DNA from 2 places in the Streptomyces sp. NPDC043853 genome. Region 1 is predicted to be linked to the other one. Evidence: riboswitches for the same ligand, from Rfam matches in the RefSeq annotation. Region 1 holds a riboswitch; the other holds the start of a gene.

Region 1 (3,400 bases):
ACCTGCGCCGGGCCGGGATCACCACCGTGGGGGAGCTGGCCGAGGCCGGTGAGGACGAGCTGGTGCGGATGCTGGGGCGCTCGCACGGGGTGGCGCTGTACCGGATGGCGCTGGGGCTGGACGACCGGGCGGTGGTGGCCGAGAGGGACGCCAAATCGGTCTCGGTGGAGGACACCTTCGACGTGGACCTGCACGACCGGGTCCGGATCCGGTACGAGGTGCAGCGGCTGGCGGACCGGTGCGTGGGGCGGCTCCGGGCCTCCGGCCACTCGGGGCGCACCATCGTGCTCAAGGTGCGCCGGTACGACTTCTCGACCCTGACCCGTTCGGAGACCCTGCGCGGGCCCACCGACGACCCGGCGGTGGTCCGCGAGGCGGCCGCCCGGCTCCTCGACGGGGTGGACACCACCGGCGGGGTGCGGCTGCTCGGTGTGGGGGTGTCGGGGCTCGCGGACTACACCCAGGAGGACCTGTTCGCCCAGACCCTCGGCGACCGGCCCCTCGGCGACCGGATCCTCGGCACTGAGCCGGACGGGGCTTCCGAGGCGCCTGAGGCCCCTGGGGAGCCCGCGGCGGAGGCATCGGTCCAGGAGGCCGAGACCCCGGCCGAACGGCGCTGGCCGGCCGGTAGTGACGTTCGGCACGCCCTCTACGGACCGGGCTGGGTCCAGGGCAGCGGGGTCGGCCGGGTCACGGTCCGCTTCGAACAGCCCTGGTCGCCCCCGGGCCGGGTGCGCACCTTCCTGGTCGACGACCCCGAGCTGGAGCCGTCCGAGCCGCTGCCGCTGCGGAAGCCGACGGATTCCCCCCGCCCGGCAGCCCCGGCAGCTCCGCCGGCCGCCGCCGGTACCGCCGACCCGGAGGTTGCGCCCTAGTACTGCGGTACTAGCCCTCGTCGCCCGCCAGCCGTCCGAAGTCCCGGTCCAGGCCGCTCCGGAAGTCGCTCGGCAGGGCCACGTCCAGGCCGTAGTGGTGGTAGAGCTGCAGCTCCTGCTCCGGGGACAGGTGACGGCCGACCCCGAAGTCGGGCGCCTCCTTGATCAGGGAGCGTTCGAACGGGACGCGGAGGGTGTCGTTCACCAGCTCGCTGGGTTCCAGCGGGACGAACGCGTCCCGGCTGAACAGGCCCGTGCGGACGGCCGCCCACTCCGGGACGCCGGTCGCGTCGTCGAGGTAGACCTCGTCGACGGTGCCGATCTTGACGCCGTTGCGGTCGAACGCCTTGCGGCCGATCAGGCTGCGCGGATCGATGTCGGTCTGCACGGTCCCTCCATATGGTCGCAACTCCTCCGTAAGGACAACGAAAGGGCATATCCGGGAAGGGGGCCACTCGAGGGAGCCACGGAAGGCCGGGGAAGCGCGCTGGTAGGCTGGGTGATGGCTGTCGACCCCGTGCGGGAGAGTCCTCCGACCGAGCAGGACGGAGGCGCCGAAGGAGCAAATCCTCCCCGGAATCTCTCAGGCACACGTACCGCATGGACGAGGCCACTCTGGAAAGAAGGGTGGACGTCGGGACCGCAGTGCCGGCACTCCTCCCTCACCGACGGTGAAAACCGGCGTTCCCCGGGCGACCCCCGGGAGCCGGTGAAGCTCTCAGGTTGAGATGACAGAGGGGGAGGCCGTCCGGGTGCCCGCTGTGGTACCCCTCGCAGGTCGCGCAGACCAGCAGACCAGGAGGCCTCCGTACATGACCGCCAACCGCATTCCGCTGTCCCAGCTGGAGCGAGGCATCCCCTTCGAAGAGCGTCACATCGGCCCCGACGCCGAGGCGCAGGCGAAGATGCTCGCCCAGGTCGGCTACGGCTCCCTCGACGAGCTCACCGTCGCCGCGGTACCGGATGTGATCAAGAGCGCCGCCGCGCTGAACCTGCCGTCGGCGCGCACCGAGGCCGAGGTGCTCGCGGAGCTGCGCAGCCTCGCGGACCGCAACCAGGTGCTGCGTCCGATGATCGGTCTCGGCTACTACGGGACGTTCACCCCGCCCGTGATCCTGCGCAACGTGATGGAAAACCCGGCCTGGTACACGGCGTACACGCCGTACCAGCCGGAGATCTCGCAGGGCCGCCTGGAGGCGCTGCTCAACTTCCAGACCGTGGTCGCCGACCTGACCGGCCTGCCCACCTCCGGCGCCTCCCTCCTCGACGAGGGCACCGCCGCCGCCGAGGCGATGACCCTCGCCCGCCGGGTCGGCAAGGTCAAGGGCGGTGTCTTCCTCGTCGACGCCGACACCCTGCCGCAGACCATCGCCGTGATCGAGACCCGCGCCGAGCCGCTCGGCATCGAGGTCGTCGTCGCCGACCTGTCCGACGGCATCCCCGCGGAGATCGCCGAGCGCGGCGTCTTCGGCGTCGTCCTCCAGTACCCGGGCGCCTCCGGTGCCGTCCGGGAGATCAAGGCCGTCATCGACCAGGCGCACGAGCTCGGTGCGATCGTCACCGTCGCCGCCGACCTGCTGGCCCTGACCCTGCTGACCTCCCCGGGTGCCCTGGGCGCGGACATCGCGGTCGGCACCACCCAGCGCTTCGGCGTCCCGATGGGCTTCGGCGGCCCGCACGCCGGCTACATGGCCGTCCAGGACAAGCACGCCCGCTCGCTGCCCGGCCGCCTGGTCGGCGTCTCCGTCGACGCCGACGGCAACAAGGCGTACCGCCTGGCCCTGCAGACCCGCGAGCAGCACATCCGCCGCGAGAAGGCCACCAGCAACATCTGCACCGCGCAGGTGCTGCTCGCCGTCATGGCCGGCATGTACGCCGTCTACCACGGCCCGGACGGTCTGAAGACCATCGCCCGCCGCACCCACCGGTACGCCGCGCTGCTCGCGGCGGGTCTCACCGCCGGCGGGGTCGAGCTGGTCCACGGTTCCTTCTTCGACACCCTCACCGCGTGGGTCCCGGGCAAGGCCGCCGAGGTCGTCGCCGCCGCCCGCGAGGCCGGGGTGAACCTCTACCAGGCCGACGCCGACCACGTCTCCGTCTCCTGTGACGAGACCACCCTGCGCGCCGACATCGAGGCCGTCTGGGCCGCCTTCGGCGTCACCGCTGACATCGAGGCCCTGGACGGGTCCGCTGCGGACGCGCTGCCCGAGGGCCTGCTCCGCACGGACGCGTACCTGACCCACCCGGTGTTCCACCAGCACCGCTCCGAGACCGCGATGCTGCGCTACCTGCGCAAGCTCTCGGACAAGGACTACGCGCTGGACCGCGGCATGATCCCGCTGGGCTCCTGCACCATGAAGCTCAACGCGACCACCGAGATGGAGTCGGTGACCTGGCCCGAGTTCGGCCAGCTCCACCCCTTCGCGCCGATCGACCAGGCCCAGGGCTACGCCACGCTCATCCGTGAGCTGGAGGAACGTCTCTGCGAGGTCACCGGCTACGACAGCGTCTCGATCCAGCCGAAC
Region 2 (3,400 bases), on a different contig from region 1:
CGGGGTTCACGGCGATGCCGAGCTGCGGGGGCAGGCCGCGGGCGAACTCGACGGCCGGGGCGACCGCGAAGTCCATGCCGGGGCCGGCGCAGGCGAGGAACTGCTGCTCGCTGGAGTACACGGGGACGTAGGCGGCTCCGCCGATGTCCATGGTGGGCAGCCGCAGGCCGGCGCTGTCCGGCCCGCCGCCGGCCGGCAGGGGCACCCACAGCTCGCTGCGGGCCAGGGCGTCCAGGATCCGGGCGCCCGCCTCGGGGTCGCCCAGGGCAGCGCCCAGCACCTGTTCCAGCTCATTGGCGGGCCAGCCGCCCCCTTGCCCCTGCATCGCCTGCGCCTCCCTGCTCCGCGTACCCGGCCGAGGGTAGTGGGTGCCTTCGGCGCGCGACCCCCCGGCTCCGCCGGCGCGGGCCGCACGGCCACGACGGTACCGAGCACGGCCCGGGGCCGGCGCGGGCACGGAGCGGGCACGGCCCCGGGGACCGGTCAGGCGCGGAACGCGATGCGGGTCAGACGCGACGCGGCCGCACGGTCCAGCAGGGTGGCGGTCGCGCAGCCCGCCGGGAGCCCTCCGGACTCGGCCGCGCGCAGCAGCCGGCGGACCGCGCCCCGGTGCCGGGCGAAGGCGTACACCGTGACGCCCCGGCCCCGCTCCGCCTGACCCGACAGCGCCTCCGCCGGGCTGGCGTCCAGCAGGACCAGGTGGAGGTCGCGGCCGCGCCGGCGGGCGGCACGGGCCAGCAGGCCGCGCACCCAGCTCTGGGTGCCGCAGTCGTGGACCACCACGGAACGGCCGGAGCGCAGGACCCGGGCGAGGCCCGCGTAGTGCGCGACGCGGACCAGCGGGCGGTACAGCCCGTAGGGCAGGGCGGTCGGCATCCGGCGCTCCCAGCGCTCTCGGACGTCCTGCGAGTCGATGGCCGCGTCGCCCTCGGCGACGGTCCGCTTGATCAGCGTGCTCTTGCCGCCGCCGGGCAGCCCGGACACCACCACGATGTCCCCCTCGGCGAAGCCCAGGAACGACGGGCCCGCGGAGCGGCCCCGCAGGTCGCGGACCGCGGCCGCGGCGGCCGTGCCCTCCGCGCCCCGCGCCGGCAGCCCGCGCTGCGCCGGCACGCCCGCCGCCGTCGCCGGCGCCGTCGCCGTCCCCGCTGCCGTCGCCGCCGTCAGTCCGAGTCTGCGCACCGCACTCGCCTCCCCCGAATCGGGTCGCCAGGATTCACCAGGAGTTCCCAGGACCCTTTCCCACTGAGTGTAAAGAGACGGTAATCCCGCAGGTCCGGTTCCGCAGGGCGGGTCCGGCCTTCGAGACCGGGGACACGTCCGGCCCGTACACAGTTCCGGGCCCGGCCGCCCATACGGCCGCATCCCGTGCAATGATGTGCGCCAACTGGACACCAACTGCATACCGGCCGCTTGAATCCGCGCGGGAGAGTTCCGGCAGCCCCCACGGGCACCGGACGCCGAAGGAGCAAGAACCTCCCTTGAATCTCTCAGGCCCCGTACCGCGTGGATGAGGCAGATCTGAAAAGCGAGCCGCGCTCCGCCGCGGCTCCACCCAAGGTGCAAGCCGAGCCCCGACCCGTGCGCGATCCGGTCCGTGCGTGACCGAACCGATCCCGCAGGTGACAGAGACTCTCGGCGAACCTCTCAGGTTCCGATGACAGATGGGGAGGATCGTCCTCGTCACGTCATGCCGATGCCCTGGGACCTGGGAGCCGTACCGATGAGCAATGCCCCCCGTCTGACCGCGCTCGACGCGCTGCACCGCGAGCTCGGTGCGACCATGACCGACTTCGCCGGCTGGGACATGCCGCTGCGGTACGCCAGCGAGCGCGACGAGCACAACGCCGTCCGCACCAAGGCCGGCCTGTTCGACCTCTCCCACATGGGCGAGATCACCCTCACCGGCCCGGAGGCCGTCAAGGCCCTGGACTACGCGCTGGTCGGCAACATCTCCACGGTCGGCGTGGGCCGCGCCCGCTACACCCACATCTGCCAGGAGGACGGCGGCATCCTGGACGACCTGATCGTCTACCGCCTGGGCGAGACCGAGTACATGGTCGTCGCCAACGCCTCCAACGCCCAGGTCGTGCTCGACGCGCTGACCGAGCGCGCGGCCGGCTTCGACACCGAGGTCCGCGACGACCGCGAGGCCTACGCGCTGATCGCCGTCCAGGGCCCGGAGTCCCCCGGCATCCTCAAGAAGGTGACGGACGCCGACCTCGACGGCCTGAAGTACTACGCCGGCCTGCCCGGCACCGTGGCCGGGGTCCCCGCGCTGATCGCCCGCACCGGCTACACCGGCGAGGACGGCTTCGAGCTGTTCGTGAAGCCGGAGCACGCCGTGCAGCTGTGGCAGGCGCTGACCGAGGCGGGCGCCGAGGCCGGCCTGGTCCCGTGCGGCCTGTCCTGCCGGGACACGCTGCGCCTGGAGGCGGGCATGCCGCTCTACGGGCACGAGCTGACCACCGCGCTGACCCCGTTCGACGCGGGCCTGGGCCGGGTCGTGAAGTTCGAGAAGGAGGGCGACTTCGTCGGCCGCGCCGCCCTGCAGGCCGCCGCCGAGCTCTCCGAGACCAAGGCCCCGCGCAAGCTCGTCGGCCTGATCGCTTCAGGCCGCCGGGTGCCCCGCGCGGGCTTCTCCGTGGTCGCGGGCGGGCAGGTGATCGGCGAGGTCACCTCGGGCGCTCCGTCCCCCACCCTGGGCAAGCCGATCGCGATGGCGTACGTCGACGCGGAGCACGCCGCGCCCGGCACCTCCGGCGTCGGCGTCGACATTCGAGGTACCCATGAGGCGTACGAGGTCGTCGCCCTGCCCTTCTACAAGCGGCAGAAGTGACGGTCTCCCCTTCCGGGACCCGTCTCACCCTGCAAGACCAACGTTCATCAGCACTCCCCTCATCCAGGAGAATCAGGTCATGAGCAACCCCCAGCAGCTGCGCTTCACCAAGGAGCACGAGTGGGTCACGGCGGTCGACGCGGACGGCGTCGCCACCGTCGGCATCACCGAGTACGCGGCCAACGCCCTCGGTGACGTCGTCTTCGCCCAGCTCCCCGCCGTGGGCGACACCATCACCGCCGGCGAGACCTGCGGCGAGCTGGAGTCCACCAAGTCGGTCAGCGACCTGTTCGCCCCGGTGACCGGTGAGGTCACCGAGGCCAACCAGGACGTCGTGGACGACCCGGCGCTCGTGAACACCGCCCCGTTCGAGGGCGGCTGGCTGTTCAAGGTCAAGATCACGGGCGGCGAGGACGACCTGCTGTCCGCCGACGAGTACACCGCGTTCACCGCGGGCTGACCTCCCACCACACCAGGGATAGAGATGTCTGTACTGAACACCCCTCTGCACGAGCTTGACCCGGACGTCGCCGCCGCCGTCGACGCCGAGCTCGTGCGCCA

Evidence for each region. Region 1 has a riboswitch for glycine ahead of gcvP (aminomethyl-transferring glycine dehydrogenase). Riboswitches for the same ligand answer to the same signal wherever they lie in the genome.
Region 2: linked by a shared signal. The riboswitch ahead of gcvT (glycine cleavage system aminomethyltransferase GcvT) and the one ahead of gcvP (aminomethyl-transferring glycine dehydrogenase) in region 1 are both predicted to bind glycine.

What each region holds. Positions count from the first base shown of each region.
Region 1 covers NZ_JBWKDJ010000006.1:9,409-12,808, forward strand. Annotated here, with positions in the region: gene AC067U_RS17660 (DNA polymerase IV) at 1-875, shown strand, start outside; gene AC067U_RS17665 (PRC-barrel domain-containing protein) at 886-1,263, opposite strand; glycine riboswitch at 1,386-1,484, shown strand; gene gcvP (aminomethyl-transferring glycine dehydrogenase) at 1,688-3,400, shown strand, end outside.
Region 2 covers NZ_JBWKDJ010000012.1:268,285-271,684, forward strand. Annotated here, with positions in the region: gene AC067U_RS28425 (enhanced serine sensitivity protein SseB) at 1-325, opposite strand, end outside; gene AC067U_RS28430 (AAA family ATPase) at 484-1,182, opposite strand; glycine riboswitch at 1,415-1,515, shown strand; gene gcvT (glycine cleavage system aminomethyltransferase GcvT) at 1,724-2,839, shown strand; gene gcvH (glycine cleavage system protein GcvH) at 2,919-3,299, shown strand; gene glyA (serine hydroxymethyltransferase) at 3,324-3,400, shown strand, end outside.